Regions from separate parts of the Halomonas sp. XH26 genome, predicted to be linked through region 2. Evidence: predicted binding sites of a transcription regulator. Region 2 holds the regulator's gene; the other holds the start of a gene.
The links. The regulator sigma-54, encoded in region 2, starts transcription at its own class of promoters, with help from an activator protein. The targets are predictions, from matches to a motif close to TGGCACNNNNNTTGCTNT.
Positions count from the first base shown of each region.

Region 1: urtA (urea ABC transporter substrate-binding protein) is a predicted target of sigma-54. The motif match lies at 5,724-5,741, and genes of this name have one in related genera.

Region 1 covers NZ_CP071889.1:3,871,281-3,880,449, forward strand. The annotation lists gene urtE (urea ABC transporter ATP-binding subunit UrtE) at 1-554, opposite strand, end outside; gene urtD (urea ABC transporter ATP-binding protein UrtD) at 554-1,390, opposite strand; gene urtC (urea ABC transporter permease subunit UrtC) at 1,387-2,532, opposite strand; gene urtB (urea ABC transporter permease subunit UrtB) at 2,536-4,149, opposite strand; gene urtA (urea ABC transporter substrate-binding protein) at 4,251-5,603, opposite strand; gene J4377_RS17685 (tripartite tricarboxylate transporter permease) at 5,989-7,488, opposite strand; gene J4377_RS17690 (tripartite tricarboxylate transporter TctB family protein) at 7,538-8,020, opposite strand; gene J4377_RS17695 (tripartite tricarboxylate transporter substrate binding protein) at 8,127-9,122, opposite strand.
Region 2 covers NZ_CP071889.1:2,356,132-2,365,300, forward strand. The annotation lists gene lptC (LPS export ABC transporter periplasmic protein LptC) at 1-346, shown strand, start outside; gene lptA (lipopolysaccharide transport periplasmic protein LptA) at 355-858, shown strand; gene lptB (LPS export ABC transporter ATP-binding protein) at 937-1,662, shown strand; gene J4377_RS10975 (RNA polymerase factor sigma-54) at 1,768-3,183, shown strand; gene hpf (ribosome hibernation-promoting factor, HPF/YfiA family) at 3,281-3,589, shown strand; gene ptsN (PTS IIA-like nitrogen regulatory protein PtsN) at 3,594-4,064, shown strand; gene rapZ (RNase adapter RapZ) at 4,139-5,053, shown strand; gene J4377_RS10995 (HPr family phosphocarrier protein) at 5,099-5,368, shown strand; gene pmbA (metalloprotease PmbA) at 5,440-6,780, opposite strand; gene yjgA (ribosome biogenesis factor YjgA) at 6,877-7,398, shown strand; gene tldD (metalloprotease TldD) at 7,493-8,947, opposite strand; gene J4377_RS11015 (YhdP family protein) at 8,947-9,169, opposite strand, start outside.

The DNA.
Region 1 (9,169 bases), 1.5 Mb from region 2:
TCCTTGATCAGTTGGCGAATCACCTGACCGATTTGCGCCACAATATTGGGCTGAATCCCCTCCCCTGGCTCATCCAAAATCAGCAGCTTGGGTTCTATCACCAGTGCGCGACCGATGGCGAGCTGCTGCTGTTGCCCACCGGATAAATCACCTCCACGGCGATGCTTCATCTCTTTTAAAACCGGGAACAGTTCATAGATACGCTCGGGGATTTTTTTCAGCCCATCACTGCGCGCTGCCAAGCCGGTGCGTAGATTCTCTTCCACGCTGAGCAGCGGAAAAATCTGCCGTCCCTGGGGGACAAAGCCAATGCCCAAACGGGAACGTGCCTCAACGGCTTTTTTGGTCAGCTCAATGTCGCTACCCTCACCCTGATAGCGTAGCTGGCCACTCTTTACGGCCACTTCGCCCATAATGGCTTTCATTAAGGTGGTTTTACCCACCCCGTTACGGCCCATCACGCAAGTGCACTGGCCTTCAGGCACGTCGAGGTCTAAATCCCACAAGGTGTGGCTTTCCCCGTAGAAGTGGTTAAGCTTTTCAATCGCCAGCATTAGGCAGCCTCCTCGTCGTCTGCACCCAGATACACCTCGACCACTTTCGGGTCGCTGGATACCTGATCCATACTGCCTTCTGCCAGCACGCCGCCTTGGTGCAACACGGTCACTTTACGGGCAATGGAACGTACAAACCCCATGTCATGCTCTACCACAACCACCGACTGTTTACCCGCCAGGCCTGTTAGTAACTCTGCGGTGCGCTCCATCTCCTGTTCCGTCATCCCGGCGACGGGTTCATCTACCAGCAGTAAACGCGGGCGCTGCATTAACAGCATGCCAATTTCCAGCCACTGCTTTTGACCGTGGGAAAGAATCCCTGCTGGCTGGTAGCGCAGCTCGGTCAGGCCAATCGTTTCAAGCACCTCATTGATACGATCTTTAATTTCACCAGTTATACGGGCAGTCAGCGTGGGAAAAATACGCTTGTCGGCGGCCATCGCCAGATCCAGGTTTTCAAACACGCTCAGCGCTTCAAATACCGTGGGCTTTTGGAACTTACGACCAATTCCCAAGCTGGCGATATCCGGTTCATTCATTTGCAGTAGATTATGACGGCTGCCAAACCACACGCTGCCTGCGTTGGGGCGCGTTTTGCCAGTAATGATATCCATCATGGTCGTTTTACCGGCCCCGTTAGGGCCGATAATGCAGCGCAGTTCACCGTCATCAATAGTCAGGTTTAAGTTATTGATTGCCTTGAAGCCATCGAAGCTCACCGAGACATCTTCCATATACAGAATCGGGCCATGGCGCACATCCACCGGTGAGGCCTGAGGAGCCATAAAATCAAATACCCGATCCCGCGTGGTTAGCGATTGCAACAAGCTCATGCGGTAGCCTCCTTCGGCAAGGTATCGGATTTTTTGCGGCGTTTTAGGTGAAGCAATAACCCCGCCACGCCTTTGGGTAGCAACACGGTGACCAAGACAAACATCGCGCCCAGGGCAAACAGCCACGCATCTGGCATCACGCCGGTAAAAATTGTTTTGGCGTAGTTAACTAAGATCGCCCCGATAACCGCCCCATAAAGCGTGGCGCGGCCACCCAGTGCCACCCACAGCACAATTTCAATCGAGAAAATCGGTGAGAACTCACTGGGGTTGATAATCCCTACCTGAGGAACATAAAGCGCGCCAGCCAAGCCTGCCAGCATGGCGGAAACCACAAATACAAATAGCTGGAAGCGTTCGACCCGGTAGCCAATAAACCGCGTGCGTGCCTCAGCATCCCGAGTTGCCACACAGACTCGACCTAGCTTGCTGGTAACAATCGCCCGACACAGGATGTAGCCCAGCGCCAGCGCAACCCCAGTGGCAATAAACAGCCCTAAGCGAGTGTCGTTACTGCGCAGGTTGTAGCCCAGCAGCTCGCGAAAATCGGTCAGTCCGTTGTTGCCACCAAAGCCCATCTCATTGCGGAAGAATGCCAACATCAGGGCAAAGGTCAGCGCCTGGGTAATAATCGACAAATACACCCCAGTGACCCGCGAGCGAAACGCTAAAAAGCCGAATACCAATGCCAATAACCCAGGGGCTAACAGCACCATGGCAAACGCAAACCAGGCCATATCAAATCCGAGCCAGTACCAGGGCAGGCTGTCCCAGTTGAGAAACACCATAAAATCCGGCAGTACCGGGTCGCCGTAAGTACCGCGATCACCAATTTGGCGCATCAGGTACATGCCCATGGCGTAACCGCCAATGGCAAAAAACGCCCCGTGGCCCAGGCTCAGAATGCCCAAATAGCCCCATACCAAATCCACCGCCACTGCTAGCAACGCGTAGCTTAAGTACTTACCGAACAGGTTCACGGTGTAAGCATTAACGTGCAGCGGGTGGCCTTGGGGCAGCGCTACATGGAGCACCGTAACCAGCAGCAGGGCGGCAAACAGCACGCCAAGAAAAATCTGCGTGGCCCGTTCGCCAAACGGGCGGGTTAGCCAAAACTGGCGTGAAGATGATTGCGTCATCATAGGTTAGCCCTCCGCAGCCCGGCCCTTCTGCGGGAAGAGTCCACGCGGGCGTTTTTGAATAAATAGAATGATGAACACCAGGACAATAATTTTGGCCAGCACGGCGCCTGCCCAGGGTTCCAACACTTGGTTGATAATGCCCAGGGAAAGCCCAGCCACCAGGGTGCCCCATAGATTTCCTACGCCGCCGAAAACTACGACCATAAAGGAATCAATAATGTAGTTCTGGCCCAGATTGGGGCCGACGTTGGTCAGTTGTGATAACGCAACGCCTGCCAAACCAGCGACGCCAGACCCTAATGCGAAGGTCATAATATCGACCCGCGTGGCGCGGATACCCATGGAGCGTGCCATGGCGCGGTTTTGGGTCACTGCACGCACTTCAAGCCCTAGCCTCGTGCGGCGCATAATCAGCATCAGCGCGGCAAACACTACCAGTGCAAAACCGAGTACAAACATACGATTAAGCGTCAGCGACAGCGCATCGTTAATCACTAATGAACCGCTCATCCATTCGGGCGTTATGACCGTACGGTTTAGCGGTGAAATCACCGTTCGCACCAGCTGTTGTAAAATCAGGCTGATACCGAACGTCGCCAGCAAGGTTTCCAATGGACGGCCCTTCAGGAACTGAATAACGCCTCGCTCAATGGCAATACCCACAAGCGCAGCCACCATAAAGCCCGCGGGAATCGACAAAATTAGCGCCAGCCCCGGCTGGCCGGGCAACAGCTGCTGCATCATCCAGGTGGTATAAGCGCCGAGCATGATTAGCTCACCATGAGCCATATTGATAACGCCCATCACGCCAAAGGTAATAGCCAGGCCAATCGCCGCCAACACCAGTACCGAGCCAAGTGAAAGTCCGAAGTAGAGCGTTTCCAGGCCACGGTTAATTTTGAGATTCTGCTCAATGCTGCTCAGCGCTTCATTGGCGGCATCGGCAATAATAGGGTCATCGCCATTCGCTGCCCGACTTAGCGCTACTCGAACACGTGGATGCAAACTGCCTCGTAGCGTTTCAACGCCTTCAAGCTCGCCGCTTTCAACTTGGTAAATCGCCAGCGCCTGGGTAAGCCTGCGCGCTACCTCGGCATCTTCTTCTTCAGCGATCAGTTGACTGAGCGGTTCGGCCAGCTCTTCATCGACCTCGCCCAGTAGTCGGCTGGCTGAAATACGCCGACGCTCAACGTTTGGCGAATACAAATCTACTACGGCAATAGCGCTGCGTAGCTGGTTGCGTAAATTGTTATTAATGCCAATACGATCCAGGTCACGGCGGGACATCTCCCCCAGCGGTTCATTGGTCAGCGCATCTGCAACTGGCCAATCGCGACCTTGATTATCGAGCACCACCACAAAGCGGCCGTCGTCAGTGCGCTGCAAGCGACCATCCAACAAGGACTGCAGCCAATCACGCGCGCGCTCATCATCGCTTTGCAAAATAGCGTTGATCGCTTCGCCTTTGGCGGAATAGGAACGCACGTCCAGCGCGTTTAGTAGCTCAAGCGCCGCTGCGTCATCAGCCTCAACGGTGGCGCTTGTTTGTGCTTGGGCGGTGACTGTGACGCTTAACAACAGCAGGCACAGCAACCCTAAGGAAAAGAAACGCCTCATGGGGTTCTTCCTTTGGTTATATTAGAAACAGTGATCTAAAAAAGGGAGGTAGCGTGCTCCCCCACCACTCAGCGTTTAGCCAAGCAGCGAGGGGTCATCATTTACTCAGCGAGGGCCGCTTCAGCCTCTTCTGCGGCGGTGCTGCCGCCACACGAGCCGTTCACCACGTTGAAGTTGCCGCACTCCATGGGCTTGCGCCAATCGGCAATCAAATCACGTGAGCCAGGCAAGTAGTCAGACCATGCATCGCCCGCTACGGTAGAAGGCGTTTGCCAGACGATATCGAACTGGCCATTGTCTTGAACTTCACCAATCAGCACCGGCTTGGTGATGTGATGGTTGGGCATCATCGCCGCATAGCCACCGGAAAGGTTAGGCACAGCGACACCGATAATCGCGTCTTTTACCGCATCCACGTCGGTAGTGCCTGCTTTACGCACCGCTTCGGCCCACATGTTAAAACCAATGTAGTGCGCTTCCATGGGGTCGTTGGTGACGGCCTCTTCGTCGCCGGTGTAGTCAATCCAAGCGTCGATAAAGTCGTAGTTGTCATCAGTATCGACGCTCATAAAGTAGTTCCAGGCCGCCAAGTGGCCGACTAACGGCCCCGTATCAATGCCGGTGAGCTCTTGCTCGCCCACAGAGAAGGCGATGACCGGAATATCGGCAGCATCGATGCCTTGGTTAGAGAGTTCGGTGTAAAACGGTACATTGGCATCGCCGTTAATCGTGGAGATGACCGCCGTGGGTTTCCCCTCTTCACCAAAGCGGCGTATTTCTGACACGATGTTCTGCCAATCTGAATGGCCGAACGGCGTGTAGTTGATCATGATGTCCTCATCAGCGATGCCATGCTCATCTTTGAGGAACGCTTCGAGAATACGGTTGGTGGTACGCGGATAGACGTAGTCGGTGCCGACCAGCGCAAAGCGCTCGATGCCGACTTCATTAATCAGATACTCAACCGCAGGAATCGCCTGCTGGTTGGGGGCGGCACCGGTATAAAAGACGTTTTCCGAGGACTCTTCACCTTCATACTGCACCGGGTAGAACAACAGGCCGTTAAGCTCTTCCGCTACCGGCAGTACTGCCTTACGGGAAACGGAGGTCCAGTTGCCGAAGATCACGTCGACCTCTTCTTGCGCCAATAGCTCTCTAGCACGCTCGGCAAATAGCGGCCAGTTAGAGGCTGGGTCGACAACAACTGCTTCAAGTTGGCGGCCCAGCAAGCCACCCGCATCGTTTTGCTGCTCAATAAGCATCTCAACGGTGTCTTTAAGAACCGTCTCACTGATCGCCATGGTGCCAGAGAGTGAGTGAAGGATACCGACCTTGATCGGGTCGTCATCCTGGGCAATAGCTTGTGTACTGGCCCCCATGACGGCGGCGGCCATTAAGGCGGTAGCGAAACGGCCAACGGTACGAGGGTGTGTCTTGCGCTGCAATGTGGTCACTTGAACCTCCTTGCGCCCCTTATGACGGGGCTCGTTATTTGAGCTTCGCGGCCAAGGACTCCCGTTATGTAACGTGGGAACGGTTGTTACGGGGCTTGGTGCATCCACTAGCTCCTAGCTGCTGCAAGGTTTGCGCCACACTACAAAAAGAAACACTAAAAAGATTAGAATCAAAAGGTTAGTTTTAAAAAAAGCAGCCCCGTCTTCACTGGCCGCACTATCGTGGCGCGCCAACATCCAAAAAATGCACGCTGTTTATGCACCACAACGACACCTCGCACCAATAGTGCACTTTCTGTTGCATACGCCTATTAATCCCGCCCATTTTTTTCACAAAAAAAGCGCCCTAGGAAACCCTAGGGCGCTTTACACGCATGCCTATGTTCTATTCAGCAGTATTCAAACGCTTAGTGCGGCGCTTTTTGAGCAACGGTAAACCAAGCGACAGCACAGCGATGACCAGTAACGATAGCGAAATCGGTTTGTCGATAAAGGTCATCCAATCACCACCGGAGATCTGCAGCGCGCGACGCATGGACTCTTCCATGATGTTGCCTAGAATGAGCGCCAGAATCAGCGGCGCGGCGGGGAAGCCGAACAAGCGCATTCCCAAACCAACCAAGCCAAAACCAAGCAGCAGTAATAAGTCGAACACGCTGAAGCTCATGCCGTAAACACCGATCATGCAGAAGATCAAAATCAGTGATAGCAACAACGGTTTGGGCAGATCGAGAATCTTGGCGATCAGCGGAATCAGCGGCAGGTTAAGCACCAGCAGAAAGATATTGCCGATATACATACTGGCGACCACGCCCCAGAACACATCCGGGCGCTGTTCAAGCATCATCGGGCCAGGATTAACCCCCATCACCAGCAGTGCGCCAAGCAGTACGGCGGTGGTGCCAGACCCCGGCACACCCAAGGTTAACAGCGGTACAAACGAGCCGGTGCATGCCGCATTATTTGCCGCTTCTGGCGCAGCAACGCCTTTGATGTTGCCTTTACCAAACGTATCGCCGTCTTTGGCAATGCGCTTTTCCATGCTATAGCCAAGAAACGAGCCGATGGTCGCGCCGGCGCCCGGCAGCACACCAGTAAAGAAGCCCAATACTGAACTGCGGCTAACCGGCCCTGCAATCTGCTTCACTTCACTGCGGGTCAATTTTAACGAACCAATCGCATTACGCGGTGCTTCTTTACCACCGCCTCCGCGCAGCAACATGTAGAACACTTCGGCTAACGCGAAGATACCCAGCGCGACGACCAGAAAATCGACACCGTCGAGCAGGTGGATAGAGCCAAAGGTAAAGCGCTCGGTGCCGGTTTGCATATCAATCCCAATGATCGAGATCATTACCCCGATAACGGCGGCAATTAAGCCTTTGACCAGCGACTTATCGGATAGCGACACAACCGCGGTTAAGCCCAGCACCATCAACGCGAAGTATTCAGCAGGGCCAAAGCTCACCGCGACTTTGGAGAGCAGCGGCGCAATCAACATCAAGAAAACAACGGAGATGGTACCGCCAACAAAGGAGGAGTAAGCGGCAATCGCCAGCGCCTTGCCTGCCAACCCTTGCTTGGCCATCGGATAGCCGTCAAAAGAGGTCGCAACCGTTCCCGCCACGCCGGGGGCGTTAAGCAAAATAGATGAGGTGGAGCCGCCGAAAATAGCGCCGTAATACACCCCGGCCATCAAGATCAGCCCTGAAGAGGGCTCCATAGCGAAGGTAATCGGGATCATCAGCGCCAACGCGCTGATCGGCCCAAGGCCGGGCAACATACCGATAATGGTGCCAGCAAAGACGCCGGCAAAGACGTAAGCGATATTGATAGGCTCAAGCGCGATGCCAAAGCCGTACATTAGATTGTTAAAGGCATCCATGGGAGTGTCTCTCTTTTAAACCCGCTAACAGTGAGCAAGCGCGGCTTAGTTAAAACGGCAGCACGCCAGTGGGTAGGTAAACATCCATTACCCGCGTCATGGTCAAATACAGCGCCAACACCACCCCAAGCGATGTTGCCAGATTGACCCCATGGCGGCGGTAGCCGTAGTAAGCGGTTAGGCCAACACACAGTAGCGTCGAAGCCAGCACAAAGCCTAACGGCACGAGCAGGAATGCATAGGCAGCAATGGCGATGGCGGTGACGATCACCCGCGCCCAAGGCGTTAGCAGTAGCGGCTCCTGGGTTTCGACTTGATCAATCTGATCGGCCCCCGCAATAGGACCAGGACGCTCAAAAAACAAGCACGCCGACAGTAATAGCAGGGAAACACCTAACACTTTTGGAAATAGGTCTGAATCCACTGGACGGGGCAGCGGAAAGTTGGGGATTTGCCAGGCCATTGCCAGATAGGCAGCCGCCACTAACGCCAACACAAGCGCTAGCCATTGGTTGGTATTGAATCGAGTCATGGGAAAGCTCTCCGAAGACGTCATTGCTGAACAGCAAGACCCTTGCGGTAACAGACAGAAGATCCCGGTGGCACGCTGCCACCGGGGGAGCCTTTGGGACGAGCGATTACTGGCGCATCAGCCCCAGGTCGGTCAACACGCTACTGAACTGCTCTTGCTGCTCATCCAGGAAGGTAGCGAAGGCGTCGCTATCCTGGTAGGCATCAATCCAGCCTAGCTGGTCGCTTGCTTCGCGCCATGCATCAGTTTCGAGCATTTCGGCGAAGAGCGCTTCGTAGTATTCAACCGCCTCTTCAGGCATTTCCGGCGCGCCCATTACGCCACGCCAAATATCGAAGGTGTAGTCGTAACCTTGCTCTTGGTAAGTAGGTACATCGGCCAGTCCACCGCCCAGGCGCTCTTCGGAAGAAACGCCCAGCGCGCGTAGCTGGCTACCTTCGCCCAGCTGACCTACCGCTTCACCGGCACCGCCAACCACTGCCTCAATATGGCCACCCATCAGGTTAGTCATGGCGTCGCCACCACCCGAGAAGGGAATGTAGTTGACCGAGGAGGCTTCCATACCCGCCGCGGAAGCAAGACCGGCAACCGAGATGTGATCCATTGAGCCCGGCGCACTACCACCGCCCACGCTCAAACTAGGATTCTCTTTGAGCGCTGCAAAAAGATCATCCAGGTTTTGATACTCGGAATCTGCCGCCACCAAAATAATCGAATAGTCGGTATTGATACGCGCAATCGGGGTGAAGTCGGTGTGGTCGTAACGCGATGCGCCTGCCAGGGGTACTAAAATCATCGGCGGGCTGGTGGCGAAAAGTTTATGCGGATTGCCGTTATCACGGGCTACCTGAGCCCAGGCAACTGCACCGCCACCGCCAGGCACGTTAATGGCTGCAAAGCTTTCGTCGGCCAGCTCTTCTTGCTGAATAACGCGGGACATGGTGCGCACTAGCGTGTCCCAGCCGCCACCGGGGTTGGCCGGGGCAACAAACTCAATTGAACGGCTCGGTGTCCACTCTTGGGCGCTGGCAGACGTTGTCATGGCAAGGGCTGCCATCGGTAAAGCAAGCACGGCAAAGCGCTTTAGGGGAAGCATGGTCATGGGCGTTCTCCACATTAGCTATGTTGTTATATTAGCTGTGTTATAGA
Region 2 (9,169 bases):
AACGGCGATGACAGATGTCCTCTCCCCCAGGGCGACACTATTTGATAGCGAAGAGCGTCAATGGCTAGCGACGGCGGAGACCGGCACCCTAAATACTGACACGCAGGCGCTCACGCTAGCTGGTTCAGCCCAATTACTTGCACCTGATGAGGGCTGGCAGTTGAATACTGAGTTATTACACTATGATGGCATCACCCGTCATGCTTGGAGCGATGCCGAAACCATACTTCAGCAACCGCCCCAGCGCATTGACGCTTCACGTATGGATGTATGGCTGGATGATAGCCAGATCCGCTTAACCAATAACGTGCGCGGCGTTCACCCGCCTGCCACTCGTTCTCAGTAGGAGTCGCGATGAACGTTCTTATTCGCACGGCACTCTTCGTCATTGCGCTACCCATTTCAGCGGCAGCGCTACCGGTTATGGCACAAAGCCAAGCCCCCGTAGAAGTAGAGGCTGACCGTTTAGATCTCGATCAACGCGCAGGCACCGCAGTGTATTCAGGCAACGTCGATATTCGGCAGGGCAATATGCAACTGCGCGGCGATCGCGTTGAGATTCAGCGCAACGATGCTGGCGAGCTATCGCGTGCCATTGCAACCGGTGGACGAGCCTACATACGTAACCAGCTCGAAGACCAAGCTAGCCCAATGGAAGGCTGGGCAAAACGTATTATTTATCATGTTGCCGAGCGTCGGGTAGAGCTCATTGACCAAGCGGAACTGACCCAGCAAGCAGATCGCTTTGAAGGTGGGCGATTAGAGTACTTTATAGACCAAGGTGTGGTTCAGGCGCGTTCTGATGTTAGTGGTGGTGAGCCACAACGTATCCGCATGACTCTTCAGCCGGAACAATAGGAGTGTCCAGTGGCGACCAATAACGCAGAGCCCGCACCTCAAACCACAGCCTCAGAATCAGCATCAGAAAGCGCGCCGATAAAAACACTTTATGCCCAACACTTAGCTAAAAGCTATAAACGCCGCCGTGTCGTTAAGGATATTAACCTAGAGATATCTCAAGGCAGCGTGGTAGGGCTACTAGGCCCCAATGGCGCAGGCAAAACGACATCGTTTTATATGATTGTCGGCTTGGTAAAGTCTGATGCGGGAAAGGTTGGCATTGATGAGCTTGATTTAACCCATGCCCCCATGCACGAACGTGCAATGGCTGGTATTGGCTACTTGCCTCAGGAAGCCTCTATTTTTCGCAAACTTACCGTCGCCGACAACATCATGGCAATCCTGGAAACCCGCAAAGAGCTCGATCGTAGCGCCAGGGAGCAGCGCCTTGAGTCGCTACTGGAAGATTTTCACATCACGCACATTCGTGACAACTTCGGCATGAGTCTTTCGGGCGGAGAGCGTAGACGTGTTGAGATTGCCCGCTCCCTCGCGACCGAGCCTGCCTTTATCCTGCTTGATGAGCCGTTTGCCGGCGTTGATCCAATCTCAGTGGGCGATATTAAAACGATCATTCGAGCCCTCAAAAAGCGCCATATCGGCGTGCTGATCACTGATCATAACGTCAGGGAAACACTGGATATTTGCGATATTGCTTACATTGTAGGTGACGGCCATATCATCGCCAGTGGCCCCCCTCAGGAAATTCTCAACAACCAGCGGGTAAGAGACGTTTACTTGGGGGCTGATTTCCGCTTGTAAACAGCCATCTGTAGAAAAAATAGTAGTGGTGGCATACTTATTGCACTTGCACCAAGCCATAACTCGCACTAGGGTGGAGCTTTCTGATTAACGAGCGGTTCTCAGATGGTCATGAAAGCTTCTCTTCAATTGCGTATCGGTACACAGCTGACCATGACACCTCAGCTGCAGCAGGCCATCGCCCTGTTACAGCTATCAACGCTGGACCTCCGTCAAGAAATTCAGCAAGCACTTGATGCCAATCCAATGCTTGAGCAGGAAGATGAGTTCGGCGAACAGGCCGTTAGTGAACCCCAGGAAGCTGAATGGTCCGAAAGCATTCCTAACGAACTCTCAACTGACAGTGACTGGTCAGACACTTATCAAGACCTTGGTAGCCATGGTGCCAGCAGCGAGGGGCCTGACTTTGAGCGTCAAGCCGCTGGTCAAAGTTTGCATGGCCACTTACTTTGGCAACTCGCCATGACAGATTTTTCACCACGCGACCACGCCATTGCTGAAAGCCTCATCGATGCACTGGATGCCAACGGCTACCTAACCCAGCCTCTCAATGACATTCGCGAAGGACTTAAAGCCCAAGGGCATGAAGGCCTTAGCCAGCGTGAAGTTGAAACAACCTTGCTTCGTCTTCAACAGTTTGAGCCCACCGGTGTATTTGCTCGCGACCTGCGGGAGTGTTTAATGCTGCAGCTCGCCTCACTACCGGAAGATACACCGCTGCTTATGCCTGCCAAGCGGTTAGTGCGTCAATTTCTGGAAGCGCTTGGTAAGGATGATGTGCGTTTGCTAAAGCGGCGGTTAAGTCTAGATGATGAGCAGCTTGATGATGTCATCCGCTTGATCCGCAGCCTTGATCCTCGCCCAGGAAGTGCCTTTGGCGACACTGATGACAGCTATGTAACGCCAGATTTAGTCGTACGCCATGACCACGAAGGATGGCACCTGGAGCTAAATCCTGAGGCATTGCCGCGCTTGCGCATTCAACCTGACTACGCAAGCCTGATCAAACGGGCTGACAAGAGCCAAGATAACCAATTTTTAAAAGAGCATCTCCAAGAAGCTCGCTGGCTCATCAAGAGCCTTTCAAGTCGAAATGATACGCTACTGCGGGTGGGCCGAGAAATCATAGCTCGCCAGATAGGCTTTCTGGAACACGGCGAAGAAGCCATGAAACCGCTGATTTTAGCCGATATCGCAGACGCCGTAGAAATGCATGAATCCACTATTTCCAGGGTCACCACCCAGAAATACATTCATACTCCGCGCGGAGTGTTTGAGCTCAAATACTTCTTTTCAAGCCAAGTAAGTGGCCAGGACGGCGGTGACAGTCACTCCAGCACCGCCATCCGCGCTCGAATCAAAAAACTGGTGCAAGATGAACCGCCCGGGAAACCTCTCTCAGACAGCCGCCTCGTGGCGCTATTGGAAGAGGGTGGCATTAATGTGGCAAGGCGAACGGTGGCCAAATATCGCGAGTCGATGGGTATACCCTCTTCAAGCGAACGCCGCCGTTTACGCTAATAAAACAGTGCTAACGAACAAAGTCTGTCTAAGGGCTTTGCAATAGCGCAAAAAGGGTTACAATCGAAGAACAGTCCGATGGATAAGGAGCACGTCAATGCAAGTAAATATCACTGGTCATCACGTAGATCTGACTGACGCCTTGCGTGACTATGTAAATGAGAAGCTGGAACGCGTTGAGCGCCATTATGACAATATCACCACCGTACAAGTGACCTTATCTGTTGAAAAGGAGCGCCAGCAAGCTGCCTGCACCCTGCATGCTGCAGGTGCCGATCTACACGCAGAAGCATTAGACAACGATATGTACGCTGCGATTGATGCACTAGCGGACAAAATTGATCGTCAACTCGTTAAACACAAGGAAAAAGCACAAGCTCGCGCCCAAGGCGCTGGCGTGCGTTAACTCAATGACGTTGGAAACTATTCTTCCCCCGGAGCGCGTGCTGTATGACGTCCCCGGGGGCAGCAAAAAAAGGGTGCTGGAATTTTTCAGCACCTTTATTGCGCAAAACACGCCAAGCCTAGATAGCCAAGAAGTCTTCAGCCGCCTGATTGGTCGTGAGCGTTTGGGTAGCACTGGAATAGGCAACGGCGTTGCTATTCCTCACGCCCGTAGCCCTCACTGCAGCTCGCCTATCGCTGGTTTTTTAAAGTTAGCTGAGCCAGTAGATTTCGATGCTATTGATGGCGACCCCGTCGACCTTGTTTTCGTACTTTTAGTGCCCGAAGAGGCGGACGACACGCACTTAGCCTTATTAGGGCAAGTGGCGTCCATCATGAACAACGTTGACACACGTCAGCAGCTTCGTAGAGCGGCTAGCCAACGTGAGCTATTGGACCTTATTACAGCAAAAATTCGTGAACAACCTGTTACCTAAATGGTCCACCGCTAGACACTGCCTACTAGTTTAACGTTTACCTCCATTTTTATTGGCATGCCAAGAGAAACTCTATGCAACTGGTGATCATTAGCGGCCGTTCAGGGTCCGGTAAATCTATCGCCTTACAAGCGTTAGAAGATCTTGGCTATTGTGCCATCGATAATTTGCCCGCCATGTTACTCGGCTCCCTTGTGGATGAGCTTCGCGAGCAAGGGGCACGCCCTCAACTAGCGGTAAGTATCGATGCGCGTAATTTACCAGCTGCGCTAAAGCAGCTGCCAAAAATGCTTGAATCTTTGCGTCAGAAAAGCATTCACTTCCAGGTTATCTATCTAACCACCGATGCGCGAATTCTTCTTGAGCGATACTCAGCCACGCGTCGTCGCCACCCTCTTACGCGTGATAGTGACATGACGCTTGAAGAGGCCATCAATAAAGAAGAAGAAACCCTGCTCGACATCCGTGATCTTGCCGACCTGATGATCGACACATCGCGTCTGTCGGTTCATGACCTGCGCCGCCGAATAACGGATCAGGTTGCCCAACAGCGTGAAGATAGATTAACGCTGACACTAGAGTCATTTGGCTATAAACGTGGCGTCCCACTTGACGCTGATCTCGTCTTTGACGTGCGCTGCTTACCAAATCCCTACTGGGACCCTACGCTGCGCCAATACACTGGGCGTGACGCGAACATCATCAACTTTCTTAAGGGATATCCCGTCGTAGAAGAAATGCGCAATGATATCCAGACATGGTTGGAAAAGTGGCTACCCGCTTACCAAAATAGCCAGCGCAGTTATATGACTATTGCTATTGGCTGTACCGGCGGGCAGCACCGTTCTGTCTATATGGTGGAACAACTGGCACAAATGCTGGTGAAACAAGCGGGAGAGGTTCAACTCCGTCATCGTGAGCTAGGCCTGCAGTACACCCTAAGTGAACAGCAGCCCTCCACATCCGAGCCTTCAACAAACGCGCAATAAGCAACGCCTTTTCTTCACGACCCCACTCGGCTAAAAGGAACCAGAGTGCCAGAAAGAACCTTAACACTCACTAATCAGCGCGGCCTTCATGCTCGTGCAGCGACAAAACTCGTCAAGTGTAGCCAACAGTTTTCGGCCAACATTCACGTTTACAAACAACAGCAAATGGCTGATGCGGCCAACATTATGTCGTTATTGATGCTGGCCGCCCCTTGTGGCACTGAACTTAGAGTCCATGCGGAAGGCGACGACGCCGAACAAGCACTAGAGGCCATTGAAGCACTATTCGACGCACGTTTTGACGAAGAGCACTAACATCAGTGAATACCACTGACATCATTAAAACAGCATCAGCCAACGTGTTAACTGAGCTGTTAGCTAAGGTGTTAGTTACCAGCGACGGTCATTGCATCAATTAGCCAGCTACCCGTGTGAATACTGCCACGGGTATCGATGTCATCACCGACTGCGACCAAGCCAGCAAACATGCTATTCAAATTACTGGCAATAGTGAACTCCTCGATAGGGTGCTGTATTTCACCATTTTCAACCCAAAAGCCGGCAGCACCTCGCGAATAGTCGCCAGTCACGCCGTTAACCCCCTGTCCCATTAGCTCAGTCACCCAAATGCCACGCCCCATCTGCTTCAGCAAATCATCTCGGGGCGTCAGCGGCGCTAACAAACGTAAATTGCGTGCCCCACCTGCATTACCTGTAGATTGCATACCTAAACGCCGCGCACTGTAAGCAGACAGCATATAGCTAGCCACACTACCCTGATCAATAAAGCGATTGTTGCGAGTTTGAACGCCTTCAGCATCAAACGGCGAGCTAGCCGTCGCACCCACCTCCATAGGCCGCTCTTCCAAGCCAAACCAGCTCGGGAATAGCTGGCTACCTAAACGATCACATAAGAAAGAGGATTCGCGATAAAGCGCCCCACCTGCCAACGCCCCCATCAAGTGACCTACTAAGCCGCTGGAAAGTGACGGGTCGAACAGCACCGGAAAGGTACCTGTTGGCGGCCGTTGAGCGCCTAACCGACGTAGCGTGCGTGACGCCGCTTCGCGGCCAACCTCCGCGGGATCTCGAAGCATGGCGGGATTACGTGCCGAGGTATAATCGTAATCGCGCTGCATGCCCTTCTCATCCTGTGCAATCAGCATGCAGGAAAGTGAATGACTACTGCCTTTCTGGGTGCCGAGGAAACCGTGGCTGTTAGCGTAAACTCGCACTCCCTCACCACTGGATAGCGAAGCGCCTTCCGACTGATGAATTCCCGCAACATCACGCCCCGCTTTCTCACATGCCAGCGCCAAATCGATTGCTTCATCAGTCGTCAACGACCATGGATAATGCACTTTAAGGTCAGGTAGGTCAGTTGCCATTAGCGACGCATCTGCTAACCCTGCGGCAGGGTCCTCCCCCGTATAACGGGCAATTGCCAGGGCTTTCTCTACCGTGGCTTTAATTGACGCGCTGCTGGCATCGGTAGACGAGGCGCTGCCCTTGCGCTGCCCAACATATAGCGTAATGGCAATTCCTTGATCACGTGAAAGTTCGACAGTTTCCACCTCTCCAAGACGCACGCTTATCCCAAGGCCTTGATCTACACTAGCGCCGACTTCAGCAGCATCTGCGCCTAATTTTTTTGCCAGCGCAAGCGCCTCTTCAGCACGCTGGGTTAACAGCACCTGCTGGGCCGCTGCATCAAATGCTTGTGCCATTTTGGCCTCCTTTTCGCCTGAATCGCATTGGCGGATCAATGTTGTGGTCGCAGCCTGATATAATGCTGCAAACGAAACTAATTAGTGAGTTCTAGTATGCCTAAGCAACGCCCCGAACCCCTCGATATTGATGAACAAGAAGAGCGCCCTAGTAAGTCTCAGCTCAAGCGGGAAATGCATGCTCTCCAGGCGCTTGGCGAAACGCTTATCGCGATGAAACCAGCCGAGCGCGCAAAATTTCCGCTCTCTGACGACATGTTACGCGCCATAGAAGAAACCTCTCGCATCCGCTCCCATGAAGGCCGCCGTCGCCATATGCAATATGTGGGCAAGCTTATTCGCAAAGAAGACCTTACTGCCATACAGGGTGTCTTCGACGCTATCGAGCAGGAAAAAGAGCAGCGCGATCATGCCTTTCACCGGCTAGAAAAATGGCGCGATCGGTTAGTCGAAGAAGGCGACAGCGCTGTCGATCTATTTATGGCGGAATACCCTAACGCTGACCGTCAGGTAATACGACAACTAGTGCGCAATGCGCGTAAAGAGCGTGAGCAAAGTAAACCACCGACCAGCTCGCGCAAGCTGTTCAAACACTTACGCGATACGCTGGCACTCTAACCCCTATATGTCTCAATGACTGGGCCATAAAGGCTAGTTCATAAGGACCAAGTCATTAAGACCAAGTCATCAAGACCAAGTGATGACAATCAAGTCACGAAGACTGAGTGCCGCCGACCGTCAGCTCATCCAGCTTAAGGGTGGGCTGACCGACGCCTACCGGCACACCCTGTCCCTCTTTGCCGCAGACACCGATACCTGTATCCATTTCCATATCATGGCCAATCATTGAAACACGCCCCATTGCCTCAGGACCGTTGCCAATCAAGGTAGCCCCTTTAACAGGCGCAGTAATTTTGCCATCTTCAATGAGGTAGGCTTCGCTGGCTGAAAAAACGAACTTGCCTGATGTAATATCGACCTGACCACCACCGAAACTGACCGCATAGATACCGCGCTTAACGCTTTTGATAATGTCGGCGGGTTCATCTTGGCCTGCCAGCATGACAGTATTGGTCATACGCGGCATCGGCAAATGGGCAAAAGATTCACGCCGCGCATTACCCGTTGGCGCCATATTCATTAACCGTGCATTAAGCTTATCTTGCATATAGCCAGTTAAAATACCGTCTTCAATCAGCGGCGTGTATTGCCCTGGCGTGCCTTCATCATCCACGCTTAACGAACCACGGCAGTCAGCAACGGTAGCATCATCGACGACCGTCACACCTTTCGCCGCAACACGTTTCCCCATCTGCCCTGCAAACGCTGAACTACCCTTACGATTAAAATCACCTTCAAGCCCGTGGCCCACCGCTTCATGAAGCAAAATACCTGGCCAGCCAGCGCCGAGAACAACCGGCATTTGACCAGCAGGTGCATCGACTGCCTCTAGGTTAACTAAGGCTTGGCGAACAGCTTCTTTCGCATAGCGTTCCGCTACGTTTTCATCTCGCAGCCTGGACATGGAGTAACGACCGCCGCCCCCAGCACCGCCTCGCTCTCGCCGACCATTTTTAGCCGCGATAACACTTACATTAAAACGGACTAATGGGCGGATATCTGCCGCTAAGGTGCCATCACTGGCACGCACTAACACCACTTCATAAGTGCCTGACAATGAGGCGCTCACTTGGCTAATACAGGGGTCAGCTGCACGCGCGATGCGGTCTGCTTCTTTTAACATTGCCACTTTTTCGTCAGCAGTAAGCCCCGCCAACGGATCAAGTCCTGCATAACGACCGGCAGCGCTGACAGCCACTACCGGCTGCCCAGGTAACTGCTTACCACTACGCACAATGCCCGCTGCTGTACGGCCAGTATCCATTAGCGCATCTGCGGTAATTTGATTGGAGTAGGCAAAGCCTGTCTTTTCACCTGCTAAGGAGCGCACACCAACGCCGCCATCAATGTTATAGCTGGCTTCTTTTACTTCACCATCTTCCAGCACCCACCCCTCTTGCCAAGTACGCTGGAAGTAGAGATCGGCATAATCAATACCAGCACCCAGGGCATAAGACAGCCCTGTATCAAGGGCATCCAAATCCAGGCCACTTGGTGTCAACAAAATGGAAACAGCGGTATTTACATCGCTCTTATGTGCGGTCATTAAGGGCCTTCTAGAGTGATCTGCGGCGACGTCCACGGACCTCGCACGCGATAGTGAATAGTGGTTGCTTGATCTAACGCGCTACCAAAAAGCTGGTCCGCTACAAAAAGAGCGCCACCTACAATCGGAGCACCTACGGCTATGGCTGCGAGAGGCAAGCTTTGGCTAATAGGTAGTGTGACGCCTAGTCGCTGATCAAGTTCACGTTGTATAAGATTGACG